DNA from 3 places in the Rhizobium sp. YS-1r genome. Region 1 is predicted to be linked to each of the others. Evidence: predicted binding sites of a transcription regulator. Region 1 holds the regulator's gene; each other region holds the start of a gene.
What was found. Region 1 encodes HrcA, which represses chaperone genes, less so after heat shock. Its sites were predicted from a motif close to GTTAGCACTCNCNNNNNGNGAGTGCTAAC; they were not measured.

Region 1 (4,639 bases):
GGGAGGGCGTGCCGCCGCCGAGAAAGATGCTGGTGACGGTCTTCGGGCCGCTCATGCGTCGCATCGCCTCCATCTCCTTCAGGAAGGCGGCGGTGAAGCGGGGCTGGTCCACCGGCTGGTGGCGGACATGGCTGTTGAAGTCACAATAGGGACATTTGGCCGCGCAGAACGGCCAATGCACATAGACCCCGAATCCCGGCTCGCCTGTATCGGGCTGAAGTGCATCGGGCAGAAAACCGGACGCGAGGGGAGGAAAGTTCTCCACCCTCATGCCTCCAGGCAGGTTTCGACGAAGCGCTTGAAGGCGCGGGCACGGTGGGAGAGGGCTTCCGCATCGCCCGGCCTCCAGCCATGTTTCTGATCACTGCTCATTTCACCGAAGGTAATATCATAGCCCTGCGGTTGGAAGACGGGGTCGTAACCAAAACCCTGGGTGCCGCGCGGCGGCCACACCACGGTGCCCTCCACCTCGCCCCTGAACATTTCCGTGTGGCCGTCCGGCCAGGCGAGGCAGAGCACGCTGACGAAGCGACAGCTGCGTTCTTCCGGTTTGATCGCGCCCCTGTCGGCAAGCGCCTTCTCGACCTTTTCCATCGCCATCTGGAAATCACGGCTGCCATCCTCGCGTTCCGCCCAGTCGGCGGTATAGACGCCAGGCGCACCATCCAGTGCGTCGATCACCAGTCCGGAATCGTCCGAAAGCGCCGGCAGGCCGGAGGCCCGGGCCGAAGCGAGCGCCTTGATCGCGGCATTCTCCTCGAAGGTCGTGCCGGTTTCCTCCGGCTCCTCGAATTTGAGTTCGGCGGCGGATTTCGCCGAAAAGCCGAGCGGGCCGATCAGTTCGGCGATCTCGCGGATTTTTCCGGCATTGTGGCTGGCGACGATAATGGTTTTTGTATCGAGCTTGCGCATGCAAATTCCTATTTGATATCCCAGAGCCTTGGCTCCGCGCATTCCAGGCTGTTGCCGGCCGGGTCGCGAAAATAGATCGAGCGGGCGCCGTTCGGCCAGCGGAAATCGCTTTCGATGGCAATGCCTGCCCGGTTCAGCGTTTCCTTGATCCTGTCTATCGCCTCGCCGCTTACCCGGAAGCAGGCATGCCCGGGGCCGATGGTGCCATGCGGTGGAACAGGCAAGGCGTCCGCTGTTGGTGGCTTCACCGTTTCCTTCGGATTGAAGATCAGCAGAATGCCCGGTCCGCAGCGGAAGAAGACATGCCGGTTTCCTGCGCGCAAGATCTTCTCAAGGCCGAGCACGCCGCCATAGAAGGCTTCCGCGGCATCGAGATCGTCGGCATAGAGCGCAGTTTCGAGAATTCCTTCGATCACCGCGCTCTCCTTCCGGTCAAGCGATCGCCTGCTTCTGCAGCGCCACCAGTTCCTGCGTGCCCGCCTGAGCGAGGGCCAGAAGCTGCAGGAATTCTTCCTGGCTGAAAGGAGCGCCTTCAGCCGTCCCCTGGACTTCGACGATGCCGCCCGCGCCGGTCATGACGAAATTGGCGTCGGTTTCGGCTGCGGAATCTTCGAGATAATCGAGATCGATCACGGGCTGGCTGGCAAAAATGCCGCAGGAGATCGCTGCGACATGGTCCTTCAGCACCTTGTCGACCTTGATCATCGAACGGGTTTCCATCCATTTGAGGCAGTCGTAAAGCGCCACCCAGCCGCCGGTGATCGAGGCGGTGCGCGTGCCGCCGTCCGCCTGGATGACATCACAGTCGATCGTGATCTGCTTCTCGCCGAGCGCCTCGAGGTTGATGACGGCGCGGAGCGACCGGCCGATGAGACGCTGGATTTCCTGGGTGCGCCCGCCCTGTTTGCCGGCGGCGGCCTCGCGCTTCATGCGCTCGCCCGTGGCGCGCGGCAGCATGCCGTATTCGGCGGTCACCCAGCCCTTGCCGGAATTGCGCAGCCATGGCGGTGTCTTTTCTTCAAGGCTCGCGGTGCAGAGCACATGTGTGTCGCCAAATTTGACGAGGCAGGAGCCTTCCGCATGCTTGGAGAAATTGCGCTCGAACGAAACCTTGCGCATCTGGTTTATCTGTCTGCCTGAAGGCCGCATTCGCCACTCCCTGGATTTCGGTTTCAGCCTTCTAAAGCAATTCCAGGAAAAGTGCGAAGCGGTTTTCCGTCCGGAATTGCGAAATCTGAAAATTCCAGCCAATTCCAAGAAAAGTGCGAAGCGGTTTTCCGTCCGGAATTGCGAATCTTGATATTCGGGCGGCGATCCTGCAGGAAAAGGGCGTTTGTCGTCTGTCATGCGAGGGAAATGGGTCATCCGATTTTCCCTTTTGCGATAGCCGGAGGAATGACTATATTTTCATAGCAGATCAACGGCACGGTGAAGGAATAAATGGGGTTTTCGAGACCGACGGGTAGGGACAGCGGCTCTGTGCTCGACGATCGCTCGCGGGAAATTTTCCGTCGCGTTGTCGAAAGCTATCTCGAAACCGGTGAGCCGCTTGGTTCCCGCAATCTGTCGCGGCTCCTGCCGATGTCGCTGTCGCCGGCATCCGTGCGCAACGTGATGAGCGACCTCGAAGAACTCGGCCTGATCTATTCGCCGCATGTCAGCGCCGGCCGGCTGCCGACCCAATCGGGCCTTCGGTTCTTCGTCGATGCCTTCATGCAGGTCGGCAATCTTTCTGATGAGGAACGCGCCACGATCGAACGGCAGATCCGGCCGGGTGACCGCGACCAGCCGATGGAGAGCCTGATGGCGGAAGCAAGCCTCATGCTGTCCGGCATGTCGCGCGGCGCCGGTCTCGTCATCACCACGAAGAGCGACCCTGTCCTCAAGCATGTGGAATTCATCCGGCTGGAGCCCACCAAGGCGCTTGCCGTGCTGGTCGGCGATCACAATCAGGTGGAGAACCGCATCATCGAGCTGCCCGCCGGCGTGACTTCGTCACAGCTCACGGAAGCGGCGAATTTCCTGAATGCGCATCTGACCGGTCAGACGCTGCCGGAGCTGCGCAATGAGCTTACGAGGCTGAAAGACCAGGTGCAGGGAGAGCTTTATACTCTCTCGCAGGAGCTCGTCGAGCGAGGGCTGGCCGTCTGGTCGGGGGACAATGAGGAGGGCAAGCCGAGCCAGCTTATTGTTCGCGGCCGCGCCAACCTTCTTCAGGGCCTCGACGATTCAGCCGATCTGGATCGTTTGCGCCTTCTTTTCGACGATCTCGAAAAGAAGGACAGCCTGATCGAAATTCTTGAACTCGCCGAGAGAGGGCCGGGTGTGCGTATCTTCATCGGCTCGGAGAACAAGCTCTTTTCGCTTTCCGGTTCCTCGCTCATTGTGGCGCCCTATCGCGACGGCGAGGATCATATCATAGGCGCTGTCGGCGTCATTGGTCCGACGCGGCTCAATTACTCCCGTATTGTGCCGATGGTGGACTACACCGCCCAGCTTCTCGCAAGGCTGTCGCGCTGAAGAGGCAAGCTTCCGGCGCCCGAGTTTCCGCCAAGCCTTGATTTTTCCATCTTAAACCTCGATATCGGGCACAAATCGAAGCCCGGAAATCTAAGCAAAGAATAACTGGAGACCGTCATGACCGACGAAACCAAGAAGAACGGACCTGACACAACTGCCGCCGAAAATACGACGGAAGCCGTGGCGTCTGCTCTTGAGGACGCGGCCAATCAGAACGCCGCCGAAGCGCCGGCCCCGGATGCAGGCCAGACGACCGATCCCCTGGGCGTGCTGAAGGCGGAGAATGCCGAACTGCGTGACCGCTTCCTGCGGCTTGCCGCCGAGATGGATAACCTGCGCCGCCGCACCGAGCGCGACGTGAAGGACGCCAAGTCCTATTCGGTCGCGGGCTTCGCCCGCGATATGCTAGCCGTTTCGGATAACCTCCGCCGTGCGCTGGATGCCGTGCCGACCGAAATGCGCGCTGGGGCCGATGCCACGCTGACGACGCTTCTGGAAGGCGTTGAAATGACCGAGCGCTCCATGTTGTCGGCGCTGGAACGCCATGGCGTGAAGAGGATCGAGGCGGAAGGCCAGAAGTTCGATCCGCACTTCCATCAGGCCATGTTCGAAATACCGGACACCACCGTACCGAACAACACGGTCGTGCAGGTGGTGCAGGCAGGCTTTACGATCGGCGAACGCGTCCTGCGTCCGGCCATGGTCGGCGTTGCAAAAGGCGGCCCCAAACCGGAAGCCTCGGCGGCCGAGCCGGCTGGCGAGAACAAAGCCTGACAATTCTGGAGGCGGGCGGTCTCGCCCGCTTTTGCCATGGTGCGGTCTTCTGTCGTCTCACCAGGCGGCGGGTTCTCGCACCATGTGCACGATGTTGGCAGGATTCGTCACCCAGCCGCCCTTGAAGCCGCCCGGCAGGGGCTCGATCGCATCGCAACGAACGACACCCGATTTCTCCAGGTGAGCCGCTGCGGCACCGAAATCGTCGGTGAAAAGCTCCAGCCAGATCTCTGCCTGGCTCAGCATCGGCGCCTCGTCGATCCATAATTTGTTTGGACCGAGTTCGAAGCCTATGGCCGGCGCCTTGTCGGTAATCTCCTTGAGCCTGACGACGTCTCGGTAGAAAGCGAGCGTCTCCTGATACTGATGCGGCGGGACTTTCATGGCGATGTCGATGCCGCCGTAGATGTGTCCGGTCATGACAAATTCTCCT
Region 2 (4,639 bases), on a different contig from region 1:
GCACGATGCCGATCTGCTGGCGCAGCGATACCCTCGTCATCTTGCGGATATCGATGCCGTCGATGGTGATGCTGCCGCCGCCAATCTCGTAGAAACGCGGCAACAGCGAACAGATGGTCGTCTTGCCGGCACCCGAGGGACCGACGAAGGCAATCGTCTCGCCGGCGTGGATCGTCAGGTTGACGTCCTTCAGCACCGGCTTTTCGAGGCTGTAGCCGAAGGAGACGTTCTCGTAGGCGATCTCGCCCCTGAGATGGTCGACCTTAACCGCATCCGGCGCGTCAGCGATATCCGGCTCCGTGTCGATGAGTTCGGTGAAGCGACGGAAACCGGCAATGCCCTTGGGATAGGTCTCGATGACCGAGTTGATCTTCTCGACCGGCCGGAAGAAGACACCCACGAGCAACAGGAAGCCGATGAAGCCGCCGGCGGTGAGCTCGCCCGACAGGACGAAATAGGCACCGGCAATCATCACCACCATCTGGGTCAATCGCATGCTCATGTAGCTGAGCGAACTGCTGGCCGCCATCAGCTTGTAGGCTTCAAGCTTGACGCGCCGGTAGTTCTGGTTGTCCTCTTCGAAGAGTGCCCGCTCATGCTGTTCGTTGGCGAAAGCCTGAACCACGCGGATGCCGCCGACATTCTCTTCGATACGGGTGTTGAAGTCGCCGACCCGATCGAACAGGCGACGGAAATTCTGGGTCATCCGGCTGCCGAAATGGCTGGTGACCCAGGCTGTCAGCGGTACGATGACTGCGGTGATCAGGGCGAGCTGCCAGTTGACCGAGAACATCAATGCCAACGCGCCGGCAAAAGTCATCAGCGCGATGAACAGATCCTCCGGCCCGTGATGGGCGACTTCGCCGATCTCTTCCAAATCCTTTGTGAGGCGACCAACGATATGACCGGTCTTCTGGCTGTCGAAATAGCTGAACGAAAGTTTCTGTAAATGGTTGAAGGCGGCGCGGCGCATATCCGTCTCGATATTGATGCCGAGCATGTGTCCCCAGTAGGTGATGATCGCCATCAGGCCGGTGTTGATTGCATAGACGATGAAAAGCGCTGCGGAGGCGGCCAGGATCAGCAGCCATTCCTGGCTGAGCAGCAGTCTGTCCACGAACAGTTTCACGGCCATGGGAAAGCCGAGTTCAAGGACTCCGGAGAGGATCGCACACGCGAAATCGAGGATGAAAAGGCCTCGGTAAGGCCGATAGTAGGAGAAGAAGCGGCGTAACATTCAAGTTCTCGGGGTAAAATCGATATCAGAGCGTGGCTGACCAGAAAAAACGAAACTGACGAAACATGATCCGCTTACTCCATATTAGAAAACGAGCCCGGACGGATAGTGCTTTATACCGCTGAATGCAAACGAGCGAAAACGTGCGGATGGGAATGTTCCGCTTCCGTTTTTTGCGACCGGCGGCCTCCGTTCTCCGCTTACTCTCGATCTTGTCCCAGGCGAATGCATCGCGCCGATCGGCTACGGCGTCGGGAGCTTTCCGGAATCGACTTTGCGCGGCGGTCTCCTATATCGGTCCAAGCCGGTGGCTGGATGCTAACAGGAGAGGAGTAAGACATGACAATGACTTCAGAGGATGTCGTCGCCGTGCTTGGGCCTATCGACGAGACGATGATCGCCGATGTCATCGCGACCGGCGCGACGGCGGGAGAACTCGCCGAAGCCTGGGCCTGGATCAACAGCGAAGAGGCGCTGGTCAGCGAAGGCCGGCGGCCCCCGACCGGAAAAGTGGCTGAGCTTGTCGACCTCCTGTCCTCCCAGGAGGAAGATTGGGAAGAATAAAATCTTGCACGAAAGGCGAGCCCGATGCTGGTTGGACAGCTGCGGGAAATGCTTTCTTTTTCCTGCGTGTTAGCAGTCGCTTGGGCAGAGTGCCAATTTTTTAGCGTTTCCCCTTGAAACTGGAATTTCTCAAACCAAATCGATCTCACCAATCGTTCGTTTGAGAGGGGGGTGGCGCTTGTCCGGACTGGTCAGCCGGTCCGGGAGGGAGCTTTGATCATCATCGCTTGTCCAGGAGGAAGACATGACGTTCCGACCGCTTCACGACCGCATTCTCGTCCGCCGGGTCGAATCCGAGGAGAAGACCAGGGGCGGCATTATCATTCCCGACACTGCCAGGGAAAAACCGCAGGAAGGCGAGGTCATTGCCGCCGGTCCCGGTGCGCGCAACGACCAGGGCCAGATCCAGCCGCTCGATGTCAAAGTGGGTGACCGGATCCTGTTCGGCAAGTGGTCGGGGACCGAGATCAAGATCGACGGCGAAGACCTTCTGATCATGAAGGAAAGCGACGTCATGGGCATTATCGAGGCCCCGGTTGCCGGCCAGAAGGCCGCCTGATCCGGTTCAAGTCAGTCAGTGGCTGCCTATTAGGAGTGAGGAAAATGGCTGCGAAGGAAGTCAAATTTCATACCGATGCCCGTGAACGCATGCTGCGCGGCGTCGATATTCTCGCCAATGCAGTGAAGGTCACACTGGGCCCGAAGGGGCGCAACGTCGTGATCGACAAGTCCTTTGGCGCGCCGCGCATCACCAAGGACGGCGTGTCCGTTGCCAAGGAAATCGAACTGGAGGACAAGTTCGAGAACATGGGTGCCCAGATGTTGCGCGAAGTCGCGTCGAAGACGAGCGACGTCGCCGGCGATGGTACCACGACCGCCACGGTTCTCGCCCAGGCGATCGTCCGGGAAGGGGCCAAGGCGGTGGCTTCGGGCATGAACCCGATGGACCTCAAGCGCGGTATCGACCTCGCGGTGGAAGCGGTCGTCGCCGAGCTGAAGAGCAATGCCCGCAAGATTTCCAACAATTCCGAAATTGCCCAGGTCGGCACCATTTCCGCCAATGGCGACACGGAGATCGGCCAGTATCTGGCGGAAGCCATGAACAGGGTCGGCAACGAAGGCGTCATCACGGTTGAAGAGGCCAAGACCGCCGAAACAGAACTCGAAGTCGTCGAAGGCATGCAGTTCGACCGCGGGTATCTTTCACCATATTTCGTCACCAACCAGGACAAGATGCGGGTCGAGCTTGAGGACCCCTATATCCTGATCCACGAGAAGAAACTCTCGAACCTGCAGAGCATGCTTCCTGTTCTTGAGTCCGTGGTTCAGTCCGGCAAGCCGCTCCTCATCATCGCCGAGGACGTCGAAGGCGAAGCGCTCGCCACGCTCGTCGTCAACAAGCTGCGCGGCGGCCTCAAGATCGCTGCCGTCAAGGCTCCAGGCTTCGGCGACCGCCGCAAGGCCATACTGGAAGACATCGCCATCCTGACCGGCGGTACCGTCATCTCCGAAGACCTCGGCATCAAGCTCGAAAACGTGACGCTCGACATGCTCGGCCGCGCCAAGAGAATCACGATCGAGAAGGAGAATACGACCATCATCGATGGCGCCGGCAAGAAGGCCGATATCGAAGGCCGCGTCGGCCAGATCAAGGCCCAGATCGAGGAAACCACCTCCGACTACGACCGCGAGAAGCTGCAGGAACGCCTTGCCAAGCTCGCTGGCGGCGTTGCCGTCATCCGCGTCGGCGGTTCGACGGAAGTCGAGGTGAAGGAAAGGAAGGACCGCGTCGACGACGCGCTGCATGCAACTCGCGCCGCCGTCGAGGAAGGCATCCTGCCCGGCGGTGGTGTTGCCTTGCTGCGCGCGATCAAGTCTCTCGACAGTATCAAGACGGCCAATGACGACCAGCGGGTGGGCATCGATATTGTTCGCAGGGCGATCGAGTCTCCGGTTCGTCAGATTGCCGAAAACGCAGGCGCCGAAGGTTCCATCGTCGTCGGCAAGCTCAGGGAGAAGACCGAATTCTCCTATGGCTGGAATGCTCAGACCAACGAATATGGCGATCTCTATGCCATGGGGGTCATCGATCCGGTCAAAGTCGTCCGGGCAGCGCTCCAGGACGCCGCGTCCGTCGCCGGTCTGCTGGTGACGACCGAAGCCATGATCGCCGAGAAGCCGAGGAAGGAAACTACCGCTCCTGCAATGCCCCCCGGCGGAATGGACTTCTAGGCCATTAAATCGAGGCCCGTCCTTTCCGGCGCCGCTCGCTCACTTGCGGACGGCGCCGAGCCGCGCGAGGACTTCATTCGGGATTCCGTACTTGGAGATGACTTCCCTGTTGTTCCGCAGGCCGCAGATTTCCCGCTGAATGAAGAAGGCCCAGACCGCATCGGAGGCTTCGTCCACCAGAGCCTCCCGGTCGATACCCCTTGGCTGTTCGGATTTCCAGGCTGCCAGCGCCGCAAGGGCTGCCTCCACCTTGCGCCCGTGGCGGCCAAGCGCGTCAGCCCGCTCGGATGCCAGCTCGTATTCCAGCACGTTGAAACCGGTCTCGGGTGATGCTTTAAACGAGTGCGGCGGACGAAAACTCAAGATTGGCCCCCTTTTTGTTGGCGGACACTGCCAGCTTCCGGAGCGCGCCGTATCCAGTTTGGGTAACCGCACTTCGGTTTCTGCCGTTCAGCGTATAGTGGAAAAAATCGCTTTTCCCCACGATCCGAAACTCGCAGATTGCCAAGTCGACCCTACATAGGGACGACTTGAACTCTTTTCTGTATCTAAATTCGATGCGAGCATAGGTTCGCGATCTGGAGGAAATTTGTCATGTCCCTGAAA
Region 3 (4,639 bases), 370 kb from region 1:
CGCGAAAGTGATCGGAATTGCGCTCGACGAGCGTTTCGACGGGCAGCCCGGCGGCTTCGGCAGCCTGAACGTTCTTGATGCTGTTCTCGTCGGTACCGGCCAGGAAGCGCGTATCGGCGCCCGCGGAGCGGTGGGATCGGGCGATGACGTCGGCCTGAACGACCTCCAGCGCGAAGCCGATATGGGGCCGGGCGTTCACATAGGGAATCGCCGTCGTGACGTAGCGATGAGATGGGTTGATGGAATGAGCATTCGCGGGCATCGGGAGACCTCTCGGGTTTGAGAACGAGGCGGTCCCTGAAGACAAAAAAGCCGCCCCGGGTGGAAGCGACTTGGATGTTTGTTTATCCGCGTGGATTACATGCCAAGACCTGCCGCTTCCGATTTGGAAAGCGGCATCATCATGCAGATGCTGACGATCGAGGCGCTGCTGGTCATGAATTCCAATTATCCTCCTGGAGGTTTCCCGTCAATTGACGAATGTCAGGGAAGCGGAAGTCGATAGCCCGGCGCGCTCGACGCGCAGAGCCGTCTGGAATGATGGCGGCCTCGTTGAGATGAAAAAGGGCGGCCCGAAGACCGCCCTTCCAAGACTGAACCGGATGGCTCAGATGCGAGACGTCAGTCTCACATCATGTCCATGCCGCCCATTCCGCCCATGCCGCCAGGCATGCCGGCCGGAGCGTCCTTCTTCGGCAGCTCGGCGATCATGGCTTCGGTGGTGACCAGCAGGCCGGCAACCGAGGCTGCGTCCTGCAGGGCGGTGCGAACGACCTTGACCGGATCGACGATGCCCATGCCGATCATGTCGCCGTATTCGCCGGTCTGGGCGTTGTAGCCGTAGTTGTCGTCGTTCTTTTCGAGGATCTTGCCGACGACGATCGAAGCTTCGTCACCAGCGTTTTCGGCGATCTGGCGGGCCGGAGCCTGCAGGGCGCGGCGAACGATGTTGACACCGGCTTCCTGGTCGGCGTTTTCGCCCTTGACCGTAAGCTGAGCGGAAGCACGCAGCAGAGCGACGCCGCCGCCCGGTACGATGCCTTCCTGAACGGCCGCACGGGTCGCGTTGAGCGCGTCGTCGATGCGGTCCTTCTTTTCCTTCACTTCGACTTCCGTCGAACCGCCGACGCGGATGACGGCAACGCCGCCAGCGAGCTTGGCAAGGCGTTCCTGCAGCTTCTCGCGGTCGTAGTCGGAGGTGGTTTCCTCGATCTGGGCCTTGATCTGGCCGACGCGGCCTTCGATGTCGGCCTTCTGGCCCGCACCGTCGACGATCGTGGTGTTTTCCTTGGAGATCGAAACCTTCTTGGCACGGCCGAGCATGTCGATGGTGACGTTTTCGAGCTTGATGCCGAGGTCTTCGGAGATGACAGTGCCGCCGGTCAGGATGGCGATGTCTTCCAGCATGGCCTTGCGGCGATCGCCGAAGCCCGGAGCCTTGACGGCAGCGATCTTGAGGCCGCCACGCAGCTTGTTGACGACGAGCGTTGCGAGCGCTTCGCCTTCGACGTCTTCAGCGATGATGAGGAGCGGCTTGCCGGTCTGGACGACGGCTTCGAGAACCGGGAGCATCGCCTGGAGGTTGGAGAGCTTCTTCTCGTGCAGGAGGATGAAGGCATCTTCCAGGTCAGCAACCATCTTTTCCGGGTTGGTGACGAAGTAGGGCGAGAGATAGCCGCGGTCGAACTGCATGCCTTCGACGACTTCGAGTTCGGTCTCGGCGGTCTTGGCTTCTTCAACCGTGATGACGCCTTCGTTGCCGACCTTCTGCATGGCTTCGGCAATGTCGAGGCCGATCTGGCGCTCGCCGTTGGCGGAGATCGTGCCGACCTGGGCGACTTCTTCCGAAGTGTTGATCTTCTTGGCCTTGGCCTGGAGATCAGCGACGACGGCCTTGACGGCGAGGTCGATGCCGCGCTTCAGGTCCATCGGGTTCATGCCGGCTGCAACGGCCTTGGCGCCTTCGCGAACGATGGCCTGGGCAAGAACGGTTGCGGTCGTGGTGCCGTCACCGGCGATGTCGTTGGTCTTCGAAGCGACTTCGCGGACCATCTGGGCGCCCATGTTCTCGAACTTGTCTTCCAGTTCGATTTCCTTGGCGACGGAAACGCCGTCCTTGGTGATGCGCGGCGCGCCGAAGGACTTGTCGATCACGACGTTGCGGCCTTTCGGGCCGAGCGTGACCTTCACTGCGTCAGCGAGAATGTCGACGCCACGCAGCATCTTTTCACGCGCGGTGCGGCCGAATTTGACTTCTTTAGCTGCCATTTTTGAGAACTCCTGAAACGGGTGTCAGAGAATTTCGGAAAACACGACCGGCCGAAATCAGCCGATGATGCCCATGATGTCGGTTTCCTTCATGATCAGAAGGTCTTCGCCGTTGATCTTGACTTCCGTGCCGGACCACTTGCCGAAGAGAACGCGGTCGCCGACCTTGACGTCGAGCGCGGCGATCTTGCCGGACTCGTCGCGGGCGCCGGGGCCGACGGCGACGATTTCGCCTTCAGCGGGCTTTTCCTTGGCGGTGTCCGGAATGATGATGCCGCCTCTGGTCTTTTCTTCAGACTCGACGCGGCGAACGACGACGCGATCGTGCAGGGGGCGGAAATTGGTGCTTGCCATTGTCTAATCCCTCGATCAAATGACATTGACGGATCGCAAGATCCGTATCGCTTGGCTGTTGGCACTCACCTTGCGGGAGTGCTAACGAGGGTCGAGATAAGTGGGGCCGGCGATTGAGTCAAGGACGAAGCTGAAATTTTAAAGGCGGTCCCGCCTGCCGGTTGAAAACAAGCTTAATGGATAAGCCGGGCCATGGTGCGGCGCAAAAATGACACCAGCGTGTCGTCGCGGCGCAACGGGAGCTTTTTGCTTGTAATCTTTTCGGCGGTTTGCCATGTCACCGGGGACTTGGAGTGACAGGACGGACATATGGCAAAGCGCATCGGCAGTTTGAGCGAAGTGATCGGCGGCTACGACGTCGTTCTTTCCGACGTCTGGGGCGTCGTGCACAATGGCGTCGATGCCTTCCAGCACTCCTGCAAGGCGCTTGCCGAGGCGCGGGAGGCCGGCGCGACAGTCGTGTTGATCACCAATTCGCCGCGTCCGGCGCCGGGCGTCATCCAGCAGATGCGCGCGCTCGGCGTGCCGGACGGGACCTATGACCGTATCGTCACCTCCGGCGACGTGACGCGCCATCTGATTGCCGAAGGGCCGAAAAAGGTCTTCCTGCTCGGCCCCGAACGCGACATGCCGCTGTTTGACGGGCTCGACGTCGAGGCCGTTTCGGCAGAGGACGCGGATTGCATCGTCTGCACCGGTTTCTTCGACGACGAGAAGGAAGTGCCGGAGGACTACACCGGCCTCCTGACCGCCTTCGTCAAGCGCGACGTGCCGTTCATCTGCGCCAACCCCGACCTCGTGGTCGAGCGCGGCCACCGCATCATCCCCTGTGCCGGTGCCGTCGCCGCCTATTACGAACAACTCGGCGGCAAGACGCGCATCGCCGGCAAACCGCACCGGCCGATCTACGAGGCGACGCTTGCCGCCGCTCGCGAAGTGCGCGGCGATTTCCCGATGGACCGTGTGCTGGCGGTCGGCGACGGTATGCCTACCGACGTGCGCGGTGCGCTCGCATACGGGCTCGATCTGCTCTATATCAGCGGGGGTATCCATGTGGCGGAATATACCGTCAATGGCCGGACCGACGAAGCGATCCTCAATGCCTGGCTGAAATCGGAAAACGCCGCGCCGAAATACTGGATGCAGAGGCTTGCCTGAACCGGAAATCGCTTCGATGACCGTATTCCACCGCAACGAAAAGAAAGAACCGCTGCCCGAGGCGTTGAAGGGCGGCGTCATCGCCATCGGCAATTTCGACGGTGTGCATCGCGGCCATCGCAGCGTTCTCGAGCGCGCGTTGTCGCTTGCCGAAGAGCGCGGCACACCCGCGCTGGTGCTGACCTTCGAGCCGCATCCACGCACCGTGTTCCGGCCGGAGGAACCCGTCTTCCGGCTGACGCCCGCGCCGCTGAAGGCGCGATTGCTGGAGGCCATGGGCTTCCAGTCGGTGATCGAATATCCCTTTACCAGGGAATTCGCGACGCGCTCGGCGGAAGAATTCATCCGGACGATCCTGGTCGACTGGCTGCATGCCGGCGCCGTCGTCACCGGCTTCGATTTCCATTTCGGCAAGGGCAGGGAAGGCGGCCCGGCCTTCCTGATGGCGTCGGGCGAAAGGCACGGCTTTACCGTCTCGCTCGTCGATGCCTTCCGGGACGAAAATGCCGAAGTGATATCTTCGAGCCGCATCCGGGCCCTGCTGGGGGAAGGCGGCGTGTCTGGCGCGGCAGGTCTTCTCGGCTACCGTTATACGGTCGAGGCTGAGGTGATCGGCGGCGAAAAGCTCGGCCGGCAGCTCGGCTTCCCGACCGCCAACATGCAGTTATCCCCGGAAGCAGAGCTGAAGGCAGGCATCTATGCCGTACGGTTCCGCCGCCCCGACGGCACGCTCCACGATGGCGTTGCAAGCTACGGGCGCCGTCCGACCGTGACGGACAACGGCGCACCGTTGCTTGAGACCTATCTCTTCGATTTCTCCGGCAGCCTCTATGGTGAAATCTGTTCCGTCTCCTTCTTC

Region 2: the regulator HrcA is predicted to act here: its motif matches at 1,870-1,898, upstream of JL39_RS07090 (co-chaperone GroES).
Region 3: the regulator HrcA is predicted to act here: its motif matches at 2,680-2,708, upstream of groES (co-chaperone GroES).

The regions. Positions count from the first base shown of each region.
Region 1 is NZ_JPYQ01000056.1:808,310-812,948, reverse strand. It holds gene hemW (radical SAM family heme chaperone HemW) at 1-265, opposite strand, end outside; gene rdgB (RdgB/HAM1 family non-canonical purine NTP pyrophosphatase) at 268-912, opposite strand; gene JL39_RS29550 (VOC family protein) at 921-1,328, opposite strand; gene rph (ribonuclease PH) at 1,345-2,061, opposite strand; gene hrcA (heat-inducible transcriptional repressor HrcA) at 2,353-3,432, shown strand; gene grpE (nucleotide exchange factor GrpE) at 3,550-4,206, shown strand; gene JL39_RS29530 (glyoxalase/bleomycin resistance/dioxygenase family protein) at 4,264-4,626, opposite strand.
Region 2 is NZ_JPYQ01000006.1:573,279-577,917, reverse strand. It holds gene JL39_RS07100 (ABC transporter ATP-binding protein) at 1-1,237, opposite strand, end outside; gene JL39_RS07095 (hypothetical protein) at 1,577-1,801, shown strand; gene JL39_RS07090 (co-chaperone GroES) at 2,046-2,360, shown strand; gene groL (chaperonin GroEL) at 2,405-4,033, shown strand; gene JL39_RS07080 (DUF6665 family protein) at 4,073-4,396, opposite strand; gene JL39_RS07075 (ABC transporter substrate-binding protein) at 4,628-4,639, shown strand, end outside.
Region 3 is NZ_JPYQ01000056.1:437,886-442,524, reverse strand. It holds gene metG (methionine--tRNA ligase) at 1-262, opposite strand, end outside; gene groL (chaperonin GroEL) at 628-2,268, opposite strand; gene groES (co-chaperone GroES) at 2,326-2,622, opposite strand; gene JL39_RS27710 (TIGR01459 family HAD-type hydrolase) at 2,932-3,780, shown strand; gene JL39_RS27705 (bifunctional riboflavin kinase/FAD synthetase) at 3,797-4,639, shown strand, end outside.